Regions from separate parts of the Brucella sp. IR073 genome, predicted to be linked through region 2. Evidence: predicted binding sites of a transcription regulator. Region 2 holds the regulator's gene; the other holds the start of a gene.

Region 1 (7,362 bases), on a different contig from region 2:
TATTTCGGCGTCCTGATGGTCATGCCCGTGGTGCGCGAGAGCTATTCTCTGCCGCTGGGGGCCTATGTCAACAATCGCGGCCTGTTCTATCCCTCCGCCATATGGGGCGACGGCGCATGGCTCGTCGGCGTCGCATTCCTTCTTGCGCTGGTGCTGTCCTTCTTCGTCGCCCGCTGGGCGCGCGCGCGGCAGATGGCGACCGGGCAGATCTTTCCTGTCTACCGCACAGCCGCGGCCCTCATTATCGGCCTGCCGCTGCTGGCCTTCGTGTTAACGGGCTTTCCGCTCACTTTCGAATATCCGAAGCTCGGCAATTTCAACCTGTCCGGCGGTTCGCACATGAACCCGGAGTTTCTGGCGCTGCTGCTGGCGCTGTCCTTCTACACGGCTTCCTTCATCGCGGAGGTCGTTCGTGCCGGCATTCTCGGCGTCAGCAAAGGGCAGACCGAGGCAGCCTATGCGCTCGGCTTGCGTCCCGGTCCGACGATGCGTCAGGTGGTGGTTCCGCAGGCACTGCGCATCATCATCCCGCCGCTGACCAACCAATATTTGAACCTGCTCAAGAACTCGTCGCTCGCCATCGCCATCGCTTATCCCGACCTGGTCGCGGTGGGCGGAACGATCCTGAACCAGACCGGCCAGGCCGTTGAAGTGGTGGCGATCTGGATGGTGATCTATCTGGGCCTGAGCCTTGCGACATCGGCCTTCATGAACTGGTTCAACGGCAAGATGGCGCTGGTGGAGAGATAAGATGACAAATTCCGATCTCGGCTTCGTGCGCAAGGAAATGGCGGCGGTTGAGCCGCCTCCACGGGGCGAGCGCGGCCTCGTCCATTGGCTGCGCGTCAATCTGTTCGCCACGCCTGTCGATGCCGCCATGTCCGTCCTCGCGATCCTGGCGCTCGTCTGGTTCCTGCCGCCCGTCTTCAACTGGCTGTTCTTCAGCGCCGTCTGGACCGGCACGGACCGCACCGCCTGCTTGACCGTGGCGCAGGGCGGCGCGCATCCGGAAGGCTGGTCCGGCGCCTGCTGGGCCTTCGTCAACGCCAAATTCGAGCAGTTCATCTACGGGCGCTATCCGATCGACCAGCGCTGGCGGGTCGATATCGTGGCGGCGCTCTTCGTGGCGCTGCTGGTGCCGCTCATCATCCCGCGCGCGCCCTATAAGAAGGCGAACGCGCTGCTGTTCTTCATCGCCTTCCCGATTGTCGCCTTTTTCCTCCTGGTCGGCGGCTCGTTCGGCTTGAGCCATGTCGAAACCCCGCTTTGGGGCGGCCTCCTGGTGACGCTGGTGCTGGCCTTTGTCGGCATCATCGTTTCGCTGCCGCTCGGCGTCATCCTGGCATTGGGCCGGCGGTCGAAACTGCCCGTCATCCGGCTGCTTTCCATCATCTTCATCGAGACGGTGCGCGGCGTACCGCTGGTGACCGTGCTGTTCATGGCCAGCGTCATGCTGCCGCTCTTCCTGCCGCCCGGCGTCACCTTCGACAAGTTGCTGCGCGCGCTCATCGGCGTCGCGCTGTTCGAGGCCGCCTATCTGGCGGAGGTGGTGCGCGGCGGCCTGCAGGCCATCCCGAAAGGGCAGTTCGAAGGTGCGGATTCGCTGGGCTTGAGTTACTGGCAGAAGATGCGGCTGATCATCCTGCCGCAGGCGCTGAAGCTGGTCATCCCCGGCATCGTCAACACCTTCATCAGCCTCTTCAAGGATACCAGCCTCGTCTATATCATCGGCATGTTCGACCTGCTCGGCATCGTCCGGCAGAACTTCGCCGATACGAACTGGTCATCGCCGCAGACGCCGGCAACGGGGCTGATCTTCGCCGCCTTCGTCTTCTGGATTTTCTGTTTCGCGATGTCGCGCTATTCCATCTTTATGGAGCGTCGGCTGAACACAGGTCACAGAGCATGATCTCAGACTCGGGCAAGATCATGCAGCTAACAAAATGAGATAAGGGAACTCACCCATGAGCACACAACACAGCATCGTCGATCCGGCCGAGATCCAGGCGGATCGCTCCAAGATGACGGTTTCTTCCACCGACGTGGCCGTCGAGATCGTCAACATGCACAAATGGTATGGCGATTTCCATGTGCTGCGCGACATCAATTTGAAGGTCATGCGCGGCGAGCGTATCGTGGTCGCCGGGCCGTCCGGATCGGGCAAGTCCACCATGATCCGCTGCATCAACCGGCTGGAAGAGCACCAGAAGGGCAAGATCATCGTCGACGGCAAGGAGCTGACCAACGATTTGAAGAAGATCGACGAGGTGCGCCGCGAGGTCGGCATGGTCTTCCAGCACTTCAACCTCTTCCCGCATCTGACGATCCTGGAGAATTGCACGCTCGCGCCGATCTGGGTGCGCAAGATGCCGAAAAAGAAGGCGGAAGAGATCGCCATGCACTATCTGGAGCGGGTGAAAATCCCCGAGCAGGCGAACAAATATCCCGGCCAGCTCTCCGGCGGCCAGCAGCAGCGCGTGGCCATCGCCCGCTCGCTCTGCATGAACCCTCGCATCATGCTATTCGACGAGCCGACCTCGGCGCTCGACCCTGAAATGATCAAGGAAGTGCTCGACACCATGGTCTCGCTCGCTGAGGAAGGCATGACCATGGTCTGCGTCACCCACGAAATGGGCTTCGCCCGCCAGGTCGCCAACCGCGTCATCTTCATGGATCAGGGCCAGATCGTCGAGCAGAACTCACCGAAGGAATTCTTCGACAACCCGCAGCACGAGCGGACGAAGCTGTTCCTGAGCCAGATTTTGCATTGAGGATTGCGTACAAATAGAAAATGCCGGCGGGACAGTGGAGGTGTCCCGCCGGCGTTTTCATCTTAAATCGGCAGCGCTGCTCTATAGCCCAAACCCCGTCCCGTCATACCCATAAAGCCAGTCCAGATCGTCCAGAAACCGCTCCGGCGGCCGTGCGCGAAACAGCATATTCCGCCCCAGCGCCAAGGGCCCGGCCGCGTGATAGGCGAAACGGTTCAGTGACCCGCGCCGCGCCACCTTTGCGATGCGGGCCGTGCGCTCTTCGTTGAACCGGGCGAGCGCCGCGGGCCATTCGGCTTCCTCACCGGACAAGGCCGCCGCGAGCGCGCAGGCATCTTCGATCGCCATCGCCGCGCCTTGCGCTGCAAAGGGCGTCATCGCATGGGCGGCGTCGCCGAGAAGGACCGTGCGTGCGCTCAGGATGAAGCGGGGGGAGGGCATCTGGAACAGCGGCCAGAAGGTCCATTGCTCCGCCGCCGCGCGGATGACAGCGTGGATCGCCGGATGCCAGCCGGAAAAGGCCGCTTGCAGCGCGATGCTGTCGCCCTTCGACGACCATTCCCGCCCAGGATCGCGTCCCCTGGTGATGGCGACGAAATTGAACGCTTTCCCGGCCTTGACCGGATAGGCGATGAAATGCACGCCCCGGCCGAGCCATGCCGACACGCTGTTCCGCTCGCCAAGCGTTGTCATGAAGATGTCGGGTACAGACCCGGCGGCGAGGCTCGCACGCCAGGCGATGTGTCCGGTGAACTGCGCGCCATCTTGAGCGGAGACGGCGCGGCGCATCGACCACACCCCGTCGCAGCCTATGAGCAGCGCGCCTTGGTGCTCCTCGATTCGGTCTCCGGCATCGATCTGTGCCGTCACGCCGCTTTCGTTCACGCTATGGGAAATGACATTGGCGCCCAGCTTGAGGGTGATGGCGGGGTGCTTTTCCGCCGCCCGGACCAGCGCCGCCTGCAGATCGGCGCGGTGGCAGACGATATAGGGCGCGTTCCAGCGCGCTTCCGCTACCGGCCCCAGCCCCATGCGGGTCAGGGTTTTGCCGTTCGCACCATTCTTGAGATAAAGCGCATCCGGCGCCACCGCCTGCGGTAAGAGCCGGTCCATGACCCCGAGCCGGTCGAGCAGCCGCGTGGCGTTAGGGGCAAGCTGCAATCCCGCGCCGACCTCGGAGAGCTTGGGCGTCCTGTCGAAAATGCTGACGCTGAACCCCCTCGCCGCCAGCGCCAGCGCCGCGGTCAGCCCCGCAATGCCTGCACCGGAAATAATGATGTGTTTGGCGGCGGGTGTCATGCTCATGGAGCGGCGGTGGCTGGCGCTAGCGTCTCCATCTCAACGGGAAATGGCTCAAACGTTCGTCAGAACGTAGAGACAGCCCTCAGGCCTCGTCTCCGTGGCGTGGAGGGCCGCGTTATATTTATAATGCGTCGAGCAATAGGGGCACACGGTTTCGTCGCTATCGCCCATGTCGAGATAGACATGAGGGTGGTCGAAGGGCGGATTGGCGCCGACGCACATGAACTCGTGCACACCGATTTCGATGGCGCGATGGCCGGCATCGTTTTGGAAATGAGGAATGGCATGATCGGACATGGGCAGGCTCCGGCATTAACCGAGGACGATCCCGCCAAGCCCTGAGCTTTCGGGATCACGGGACAATCGCGCCACCTGTTACCGTGGACGATCTGTTTTCGAAAGCGGTTTGGATCAAATCGGCGGATATTTCAAGCCGAATTCCAGTCGAGCACATGGCGGAGGGGCGGCGTGCGCAGCGGCTGGGTGATGCCGACGATGAGGATGCCGCCGAAGAGACAGGCGCGCGTTTACCGGGCATTCGCCCTCCCATGCTATCATACTGTCATAATAGTTTCATAGGTTTCGTGCTTGTGCGGGCTGTTCCGGACGGCAACGGAGAGTGGGTGAGATGAACGAAGTGAACACGACCATCGTTGAAGAAGCCGCGACGCGGATCGAAGCGGAGGCGGCAGCTGCGCCGGGCGAATTGTCGCTCCTGGAAAGCCCGGACCGCTTCGTCAATCGCGAATTCTCCTGGCTGCAGTTCAATCGCCGTGTGCTGGAGGAAGCCCGCAATGAGAAGCAGCCGCTCCTGGAGCGCGTGCGCTTTCTCTCCATTTCCGCGACCAATCTCGACGAGTTCTTCATGGTGCGCATTGCCGGCCTTGCCGGGCAGGTGCGCGCTGGCATCGCCACGCGCAGCGCCGATGGCCGCACGCCGCAGGAGCAGCTTGATTTCGTCCTCGAGGAAGTGGGCAAGCTGCAGGCGGCCCAGCAGGAGGACCTCCATGTGCTCCTCGGCGAGCTTGCCAAGGAAAAGATCGAGATTGTCAAGCCGGACGCGCTGACTGACAGCGAGAAGAGCTGGCTGGAGGGCCATTTCCTCGAAACCATCTTCCCCGTGCTGACGCCGCTTTCCATCGACCCGGCGCACCCGTTCCCGTTCATCCCGAATCTCGGCTTCTCCATCGCGCTGCAGCTTGCGCGCCGCGCCGATAATCATCCCATGACCGCGCTCCTGCGTCTGCCCACGGCGCTCAAGCGCTTCATCCAGCTTCCCGCTGACAACGGCAATTTCCGCTTCATCTCACTCGAAAATGCGGTCAGCCTGTTCATCGGCAAGCTTTTCCCCGGCTATGAGGTGAAGGGCGCCGGTACCTTCCGCATCATCAGGGACAGCGATATCGAAGTGGAGGAAGAGGCGGAAGACCTTGTGCGCCTGTTCGAGAGCGCCCTGAAGCGCCGCCGCCGCGGCCAGGTCATCCGCATCGAGTTCGATAAGGAGATGCCGGAGGGACTGCGCCTCTTCGTCGCCACCGAGCTTGGCGTGCCTGATAACCGCATCAGCGTGCTCAACGGCCTTCTGGCGCTCAACATGATCTCCGAGATCGTTGCCATCCCACGCGCGGATCTGAAATTCGTGCCCTATAACCCGCGATTTCCCGAACGTATTCGCGAGCATGGCGGCGATTGCTTCGCGGCTATCCGGGAAAAGGACATCGTCGTCCACCACCCCTACGAATCGTTCGACGTCGTGGTTCAGTTCCTGCGTCAGGCAGCTCAGGACCCGGATGTGCTGGCGATCAAGCAGACGCTCTACCGAACCTCCAACGACAGCCCCATCGTCCGGGCGTTGGTGGACGCGGCGGAAGCGGGGAAATCCGTGACGGCGCTGGTGGAATTGAAGGCCCGCTTCGACGAGGAAGCCAATATCCGCTGGGCACGCGACCTGGAGCGCGCCGGCGTGCAGGTCGTCTTCGGCTTCATCGAGCTGAAGACCCACGCCAAGATGTCGCTGGTGGTCCGCCGCGAGGATGCGCGCCTGCGAACCTATGTCCATCTCGGCACCGGCAATTATCATCCCATCACCGCGCGCATCTATACCGACCTGTCCTTCTTCACGTCGGACCCGGTCATCGCTCGCGATGTATCGCATATCTTCAATTTCATCACCGGCTATGCCCAGCCGGCAGAGGAGATGAGCCTTGCCGTTTCGCCGCTGACGCTGCGCGACCGCATCCTGAAGCATATCGACGACGAAATCGCTCATGCCAAGGCCGGGCGTCCCGCCGCCATCTGGATGAAGATGAATTCGCTGGTCGATCCGCAGATCATCGACGCGCTCTACCGTGCCAGCATGGGCGGGGTGGAGATCGACCTGGTGGTGCGCGGTATATGCTGCCTGCGGCCCAACGTGCCGGGCCTTTCCGAGAATATCCGTGCCAAGTCCATCGTCGGGCGGTTCCTGGAGCACAGCCGTATCTTCTGCTTCGGCAACGGCCATGGCCTGCCCTCGGAAAAGGCGCTGGTCTATATCGGTTCCGCTGACATGATGCCGCGCAATCTCGACCGCCGCGTGGAAACGCTGGTGCCGATCACCAACGCCACAGTGCATCAGCAGGTGCTTTCGCAGATCATGCTTGCCAACATCATTGACAATCAGCAGAGCTACGAACTACTTGCCGATGGTACCTCTCGCCGGATAAAACCCGCCGAGGGAGAAGAAGCCTTCAACGCGCAGGAATACTTCATGACCAATCCCAGCCTGTCAGGGCGTGGCAAATCGCTGAAATCCTCGGCGCCGCGCCTTATTGCCCATCGCAAGCGCGCCCGCGCCGAGAGAAACCGCAGCGCATGAGTTTGCCCCAGGGTCAGGGGACGGTGGCGCAGGGGCGCCTGAAAGGGCGCCAGCCGGTCGCGGTCATCGATATCGGATCGAACTCGGTCCGCCTCGTCGTTTATGAAGGCATCGTCCGCTCCCCGACGGTGCTTTTCAACGAGAAAATTCTGTGCGGGCTTGGCAAGGGGCTGGCAAAGACCGGTCGCCTCAATGAAAAATCCGTGGAGAGCGCCTTGAGCGCCCTGCGCCGCTTCCGCGCATTGGCCGAGCAGGCCGGCGCGACGTCTATTCACGCCCTCGCCACCGCCGCCGCGCGCGAGGCGGAAAACGGTTCCGCCTTCATCGCGGAGGCAGAAGCCGTGCTGCGCGCGCCCATCCAGGTGCTCTCGGGCAAGGAAGAAGCCTATTATTCGGCGCTCGGCGTCATCTCCGGCTTCCACGATCCCGATG
Region 2 (7,362 bases):
ACACCTCCTCGGTCGGAATGTTCGGATTGCAGGTGACGCCGTTCTTGGCCATCGAGGCGCCGCCATGCCATTCATGCCCATCGGCGAGGCCGACCGTCAGATCGGTGCCCGGTCCGGTGAAATGAAGCGCGTGGAAGGCATTCTCGTTGAGCCAGGCGCTGCGGCGGCGCAGCGCGGCGTTGTGCTCCGCCCAGGCGGCAACCGGATCTTCTACATCGACGCGCGAGGCGGCGAAGATGGCTTCGGCAAGCTTTGCGGTGGCAACGTCTTCCGGATCGTCCGGGAAGACCTGCTTCGCCCAGGACGGGTTGGGATAGGAAACGATGTTCCAGTTGATGTCGAAATTGGCGATCTTTTCGAGCGCCGGCTGATAGGCGACGGAATTGGCCTTGTTGGCGCGGGCAACCTTCGCCGGATCTTGGCCAGAGAGAAGCAGCGGATTGTCGCCGGCGATGGCAAGACGCGCCGCGCCGTTGGCATAGGCCTTGGCCATGCCCTCATAGAGCCAGCCGGAGGCGCGGTCGAAGCTCTCGTCGGGGGCGAAGCGATAGCGCGCCAGCGTCACCTCTTCATCGCCGAAGAAAGGCGTCACCAGTCCGGCGCCTGCCTTATAGGCGTGCTCGGCGATGCGGCGCACCAGCGGCAGGGCGGCGACAGGCGCGGTGATGACCAGATCCTGCCCCTGCTGGAGCTGCAGGCCGACCTTGACGGCCACCTCCGCCAGACGGTCGAGCTTGACGGGATCGATGATTGCATCGCGGGAATGTATGGTCATGGCGCATCCGATCATTGAAATGGACGAAAGGCTTTCTTCATACTCCCGCAGACCGAAGCTGGCTACCCTCTCGCGCCAGTAGCCATCGCACCGCGCCCTCTGCTATAGTCGGCAGCGGATCAGGAAAGACCGACCCATGAAGAAACTTGCGTTCTGTGGTATCCTTCTCACCGCCGCGCTTACCGGATGCACGACGATGACGCCCGAGGAGCGGCGCGCCGCCGACATCCAGACCTGCCGCGCCTATGGCTTCCGGCCCAATACCGACGCGCTCGCCAACTGCCTGCTGCAACTCGATCTCGACCGGCGGGCAGCCCGCCGCGCGGCCTTCGACGAACCGTTCTACCGGCCGTTCGGGCCGCCGATGGTGATCTATCAGCCGTTTCCGGTGCGGGTGAGACCGCGGTAACAATCATATGTTGGCGGACAGCGCTTCCAACAAGAAGCAAATTGCTTCGGCGATTCCGTGCGCCGATATTATCCTACTGAAACGCCGGCTCAGGCCTGTCCTGTTTAAGCAGCAACTCACCGATCGCGTCGATGGGCTTGCGGCCTGAATCATAGCCCAGTTCGATTTGCGTGGAGGTCGTGGTGGTTCCCATGCGCACCGGGGCGGGGCCGGTCTGCCAGGCGACCGTCTCGACCCGTGCCGTCGGGGCGCGCGTCACGCGATCCCCCTTGGCGCGGGGGCCGAAGCCCTGGTCAGACGCAATGCTGGCGACCATCGTCCGGTCGACGGGCGAGGCCGTAGGAATCGGCACCGCACGCTCGTGGCCCAAGGCGGGCATTGCCGGCTTCAGCACATCGGCGGCGGCGATGAGGCGCGGGGTCTCGAGGATCGGCGTTTCGAGCGAGCCGTCGCGGCGGCGCTTCTCATAGAAGGCATTGCCGCCCGCCACCAGTACATAGTGCATGTTGCGATAGGGGAATTTCAGCCCGGCCGTGTGGAAGAACATGGCCTGCTTCACCTTGGGGTGCCGCTCGCCGCGCAGCACCGCATCCGCGGCTTCATCGAGTTCCGGGAGCGATTTCATCGGGCGGGAGAGCACGCCGGGCGCAAACTGGTTCTTCTGGCCGACGACGCCGCAGATCGTGTCCGGATATCTGCCGGAGGCCAGGCGGTTCATCACCACCGTTCCGACCGCGAGAAAGCCATCCTCGCTGGAGCGGTTCGATTCGAAATACATTGCCCGCTTGAGGCATTCCCTGTCTTTGGCGGTATAGGCGTAGGTTTTCTTGCCGCCAGCCGTATAGCCATAGCCCGACGCACTCGACTGCGAGACGGTTCCCTTGGCCGATTGGCCGGATCCGCTGCCCTTCGACGTCGTGCATCCCGTCATGACGACAGGCGCGATAATCGCACCGGCCACGGCCAGGATTTTCCAGTTTTCAGCGCTCTTCAAAAGCTCAGTCTCATGCTTGGACACCTCAACGAAGGCAGCCATGAGGACGCATGTTTTAGGCCAAAGAATGGCAACGAAGAAAAACGGCGGGATAAACATAATATCCTGCCGTTTTCCTAACTATTTCTTAATAATACTTACCAGTATAGTAATATTTACTTTTTATAAATCTTTCACTTTATTGGCGCTTTGCCACAATATTATCTACCCGAACGAGTAGCCGGCGCCCCGAACCGTGCGAATCGGATCGACGGCACGACCCGTATTGATGGCCTTGCGCAAACGCCCGACATGAACGTCCACCGTGCGGTCATCGACATAGATATCCGGCCCCCAGACACCGTCCAGCAACTGGCTGCGCGAAAAGACGCGGCCCGGCGACATCATGAAATATTCGAGCAGGCGAAATTCCGTGGGCCCTAAGCGGATTTCCCGGTCCTTGCGGTAGACGCGGTGCTGCTCGCGGTCGAGCACGAGGTCACCCACTTTCAGCACGTGGGAAAGCAGGCTCGGCTTGGCGCGGCGCAGCATCGCCTTGACGCGGGCGAGCAGTTCCGGGGTCGAGAAGGGCTTCACGACATAATCGTCCGCACCGACGCCAAGGCCTCGCACCCGCTCGCTCTCTTCGCCGCGCGCGGTCAGCATGATGATCGGCAGGCGCTCCGTTTCCACCCGCTGGCGCAGGCGGCGGCAAAGCTCGATGCCGGAGACGCCGGGCAGCATCCAGTCGAGGATCAGGAGATCAGGCACATTCTCGCGCAAGGCGATTTCCGCCTCGTCCCCGCGCAGGATAGTATCGACCAGATAGCCTTCCGCCTCGAGATTGTAACGCAGGAGGACGCTCAGCGCCTCCTCGTCTTCGACAACCGCGACTTTGGGTGCATGGGCCATTTCAGCAGTTCCTCATTAGAATATGCTTGTCGAAGCGGATATGCCGGCCCCCAAGGCATCCCCGCCACCCCCACCGGGCAGGGCTCGCACCCTCCTTCCCCCTTGCGGGGAGGGAGGGTGCGAGCTGGTTAAGCCCGCTTCGCCTCGTCCACGACGATGCCGTGGCTCAGATCTTCCTTCGGGCGATCGGGCGGCATCTGCTGGCCGGTGACGATGTAATAGACCGTCTCGGCGATATTGGTCGCATGGTCGCCGATGCGCTCGATGTTCTTGGCGCAGAAGAGAAGATGCGTGCAGGCCGAGATGTTGCGCGGGTCTTCCATCATATAGGTCAAGAGCTCGCGGAACAGCGAGGTGTACATGGCATCGATCTCGTCGTCGCGGTCGCGCACGATGTTGATCTGGGCGACCGAGCGCGATGCAAAGGCGTCGAGCACTTCCTTCAGCTGCGTCAGCGCCAGTTCGGCCAGCGTCTGCAGGCCGCGATAGACCTTGATCGGCTGGCGGGTATCCGACACGGCGGCGACGCGCTTGGCAATGTTCTTGCCGAGGTCGCCGACGCGCTCCAGATCGGAGGAGATGCGGATGGCGCCGATGATCTCGCGCAGGTCCGAGGCCATGGGCTGGCGCTTGGCGATGATGGTGACGGCGCGGTCGTCGATCTCGCGCTCGCTGGCGTCAAGGATCAGGTCATCGGAGATGACGCGCTGCGCGAGCGCGTTGTCGGCATTGACGATGGCCTCGACCGATTGCTCGACCATGCGCTCGGCATGGCCGCCCATCTCGGCGATCTTGTGCGCCAGGAACTTCAACTCCTCATCATAGGAGCGGACTGTGTGCTGGGATGGCATTTCGTTTGTCCTCAATTTCTTCCAGACCAGCCCGTCAGCCGAAGCGTCCGGTGATGTAATCCTGGGTGCGTTTTTCCTTGGGCGTCGTGAACATCATCTCGGTGTCGCCGACCTCGACCAGATTGCCCAGGTGGAACATGGCGGTGCGCTGCGACACGCGAGCCGCCTGCTGCATCGAGTGCGTCACGATGACGATGGTGTAGTTCTGGCGCAGCTCGTCGATCAGCTCTTCCACCTTGGCGGTGGCGATGGGGTCGAGCGCGGAGCAAGGCTCGTCCATCAAAATCACTTCCGGGCTCACCGCAATGGCACGGGCGATGCAGAGGCGCTGCTGCTGGCCCCCGGAAAGGCCGGTGCCGGCATCATGCAGACGATCCTTCACCTCTTCGAACAGGCTGGCGCGGCGCAGGCTGCTCTCCACGATTTCATCCAGCTCGTGACGGTTCTTGGCGAGGCCATGAATGCGCGGGCCGTAGGCAACATTCTCATAGATCGACTTGGGGAAAGGATTGGGCTTCTGGAAGACCATCCCCACACGCGCCCGAAGCTCGACGACGTCGATCTTCGGATCGTAGATATCCTCGCCGTCGAGGGTGATGTTGCCGGTCACGCGGCAGCCCTCGACCGTATCGTTCATGCGGTTGAGCGAGCGCAGGAAGGTGGACTTGCCGCAGCCGGAGGGGCCGATCAGCGCCGTCACCATCTTCTCGGGAATGTCGAGATCGACGTCGAACAGCGCTTGTTTCGCGCCGTAGAAGACGGAAACCTTCTCGCCCTTCATTTTGTTCTTGGCGGTGACAGCGTTCATCTTCTCCCCCACTGCTTTTTCGAGAGATCGTTCGGTCATCAGGTTCATTTCTTCACATCTCCCGGTTTACCAGCGGCGCTCGAAACGGCGGCGCAGGATGATGGCACCAATATTCATGACCGCGAGGAACAGGAGCAGCACGATGATAGCGCCGGACGTGCGCTCGACAAAGGCACGCTCCGCCTCATTGGCCCACATATAAATCTGCACCGGCAGCGCGGTCGAGGGATCGAGCGGCGTAGTCGGATAGCCGACGACGAAAGCGACCATGCCGATGAGCAGCAGCGGCGCGGTTTCGCCCAGCGCATGGGCAAGGCCGATGATGGTGCCGGTCATGATGCCGGGCGCGGCGAGCGGCAGCACATGATGGAAAACCGTCTGCGTCTTCGACGCGCCGAGACCCAGCGCCGCGGCGCGGATTGAGGGCGGCACAGCGCGCAGCGCAGCGCGGGTGGCGATGATGATCGTCGGCAGGGTCATCAGCGTCAGCACCAGGCCGCCGACCAGCGAGGCCGAGCGGGGCAGGCCGAAGAAATTGATGAACACGGCGAGCCCCAGGAGGCCGTAGACGATGGAAGGCACGGCCGCCAGATTGTTGATATTGACCTCGATGAGATCCGTCAGGCGGCTCTTCTTGGCATATTCTTCCAGATAGATGGAGGCGGCGACGCCGATGGGCAGGGACAGTGCCAGCACGATCAGCATCATATAGAGCGAGCCGATGAGCGCCACGCCGAGGCCGGCGGTTTCGGGGCGGCTCGACGCGCCGAAGGTGAAGAGGCCGGTGTTGAACTCCTCCTTCATCAGACCTTCGCCGGTGAGCGTCTTCATCCAGCCGACCTGACGGTCGGAGACCTTGCGATTGGCCTCGTCCACGGAGAGGTCGATCTGGCCCTTGAAGGCGGAGTCGATGTCGCCGGCGGCGAGCACGGGAATGGTCTGCGTCGTGCCGATCAGCGAGGGATTGGCGGTGACCATCTCGCGCAATTGGTTGCGGACGCCATCCGAGAAGAACTTGGTGATGTCGCGCATCGCCGGACGGTCGGATGGGGAAACGCCCAGTTTCTCCGCGAGGGCGTTGCGCACCACGAGCGGATAATTGGCCGTCATCAGCACTTCCGGATTGGTGGCGCGCTGATTTTGCGGGTCGATGATCTTCTCGTCCAGCTTTACCGGCAGCTCGATGGTCGTCTGCCAAAAGGCGGTGTAGCCATTGGAGATGACCGAGAAGAGCAGCGCGAACAGGAAGAAGATGCCGATGGCAATGGCGGCGATGCCGTAGAAACGGAACCGGCGTTCCGCCGCGTAGCGGCGCTTCAGGCCGATGTCGCGCCGCACCGGACGGCTTGTCGCGACCGCCATGTTCGAATTGAGCGTTGCGTCAGTCATTCGTACTGCTCCCGGTACTTGCGCACGATATAGAGGGCGAACACGTTCATCGCGAGGGTGAGGAAGAAAAGCGTGATGCCGAGCGCGAAGGCGACCAGCGTCTGCGGCGAGTTGAATTCGAGGTCGCCGGTCAGCTGGTTTACGATCTTGACCGTGATGGTGGTCATCGCATCGAACGGGTTGATGTTGATCCTGGCGGCGACGCCGGCAGCAAGCACGACGATCATGGTTTCGCCGACGGCGCGGGAGGCGGTCAAGAGCAGCGCGCCGACGATGCCGGGAAGTGCGGCTGGGAGGATGACGCGCTTGATCGTCTCCGACCTTGTGGCGCCGAGGCCGAGCGAGCCGTCGCGCATGGCGCGGGGCACGGCGGTGATGATGTCATCCGACAGCGACGAGACGAAGGGGATAAGCATGATGCCCATGACGAGGCCCGCCGTCAGAACGCTCTGCGCCATGATGAAGGCCGGGCCGCCCGATATCGCCGCGCTCATATCGCGCAGGAAGGGGCCGACCGTAATGAGCGCGAAGAAGCCGTAGACGATGGTGGGGATGCCCGCCAGGATTTCCAGGAGCGGCTTGACGATCGAGCGTACCTTGGGCGTTGCGTATTCGGCCATGTAGATGGCGGCGAAGAGGCCGATGGGCACCGCCACCAGCATGGCGACGAAGGCGATATAGAGCGTGCCGGCGAGAAGCGGGATCAGGCCGAACTGCCCTGCCGCGCCCTCGGAGCCCGCCCCGGCGAAGCGCGGATCCCAGACCGTTCCGAAGAAGAAGCTCGCGGGCGAGACGGAACTGAAGAATGTGATCGTCTGGAACAGCATCGAGAAGATGATGCCAACAGTGGTGAGGATCGCGATGGTGGAGGCGGCGAGCAATCCCCAGAGCACGATGCGTTCCACATTGTTGCGGGCGCGGGCGCGGGGATGGATGCCGGAAAGGCCGAAGACGAGCCCGGCAATGGCGAGCGCGATGGCGATGGCCGCGCCGATGGTGCGCGCCATGGCGGCCTGGCTGTTCCAGCGCTCGGCGATGGGAACCATATAGTCCTGGCCTTCGGAGGCAAGCGCTACGCCCTTGGCGGCGAGAAGAGTCCGCAGTTCGGTGTAGGTCTGCGGCAGGTTCTGGCGCTCGACCGGATCGAGGCGGTCAAGCCCGTCCGCGAGGCTTTGCACCATGCCCAGCGCAAGGCTGCGGCTGGCAAGGGCGCTCTCCGCGGTCTGCGGCGGCAGGCTCCCCTTG

What was found. Region 2 encodes PhoB, which activates phosphate uptake and scavenging genes when phosphate is short. Its sites were predicted from a motif close to TGTCATNNANCTGTCAT; they were not measured.
Positions count from the first base shown of each region.
Region 1: ACOWVG_RS03305 (RNA degradosome polyphosphate kinase) is a predicted target of PhoB. The motif match lies at 4,634-4,650, and genes of this name have one in related genera.

Region 1 covers NZ_JBAKHD010000001.1:660,887-668,248, forward strand. Annotated here, with positions in the region: gene ACOWVG_RS03280 (amino acid ABC transporter permease) at 1-750, shown strand, start outside; gene ACOWVG_RS03285 (amino acid ABC transporter permease) at 752-1,909, shown strand; gene ACOWVG_RS03290 (amino acid ABC transporter ATP-binding protein) at 1,965-2,771, shown strand; gene ACOWVG_RS03295 (FAD-dependent monooxygenase) at 2,853-4,076, opposite strand; gene ACOWVG_RS03300 (zinc-finger domain-containing protein) at 4,125-4,370, opposite strand; gene ACOWVG_RS03305 (RNA degradosome polyphosphate kinase) at 4,747-6,930, shown strand; gene ppx (exopolyphosphatase) at 6,927-7,362, shown strand, end outside.
Region 2 covers NZ_JBAKHD010000002.1:285,667-293,028, forward strand. Annotated here, with positions in the region: gene ACOWVG_RS05130 (aminopeptidase) at 1-775, opposite strand, end outside; gene ACOWVG_RS05135 (hypothetical protein) at 912-1,184, shown strand; gene ACOWVG_RS05140 (cell wall hydrolase) at 1,258-2,220, opposite strand; gene phoB (phosphate regulon transcriptional regulator PhoB) at 2,383-3,069, opposite strand; gene phoU (phosphate signaling complex protein PhoU) at 3,198-3,920, opposite strand; gene pstB (phosphate ABC transporter ATP-binding protein PstB) at 3,955-4,728, opposite strand; gene pstA (phosphate ABC transporter permease PstA) at 4,795-6,117, opposite strand; gene pstC (phosphate ABC transporter permease subunit PstC) at 6,114-7,362, opposite strand, start outside.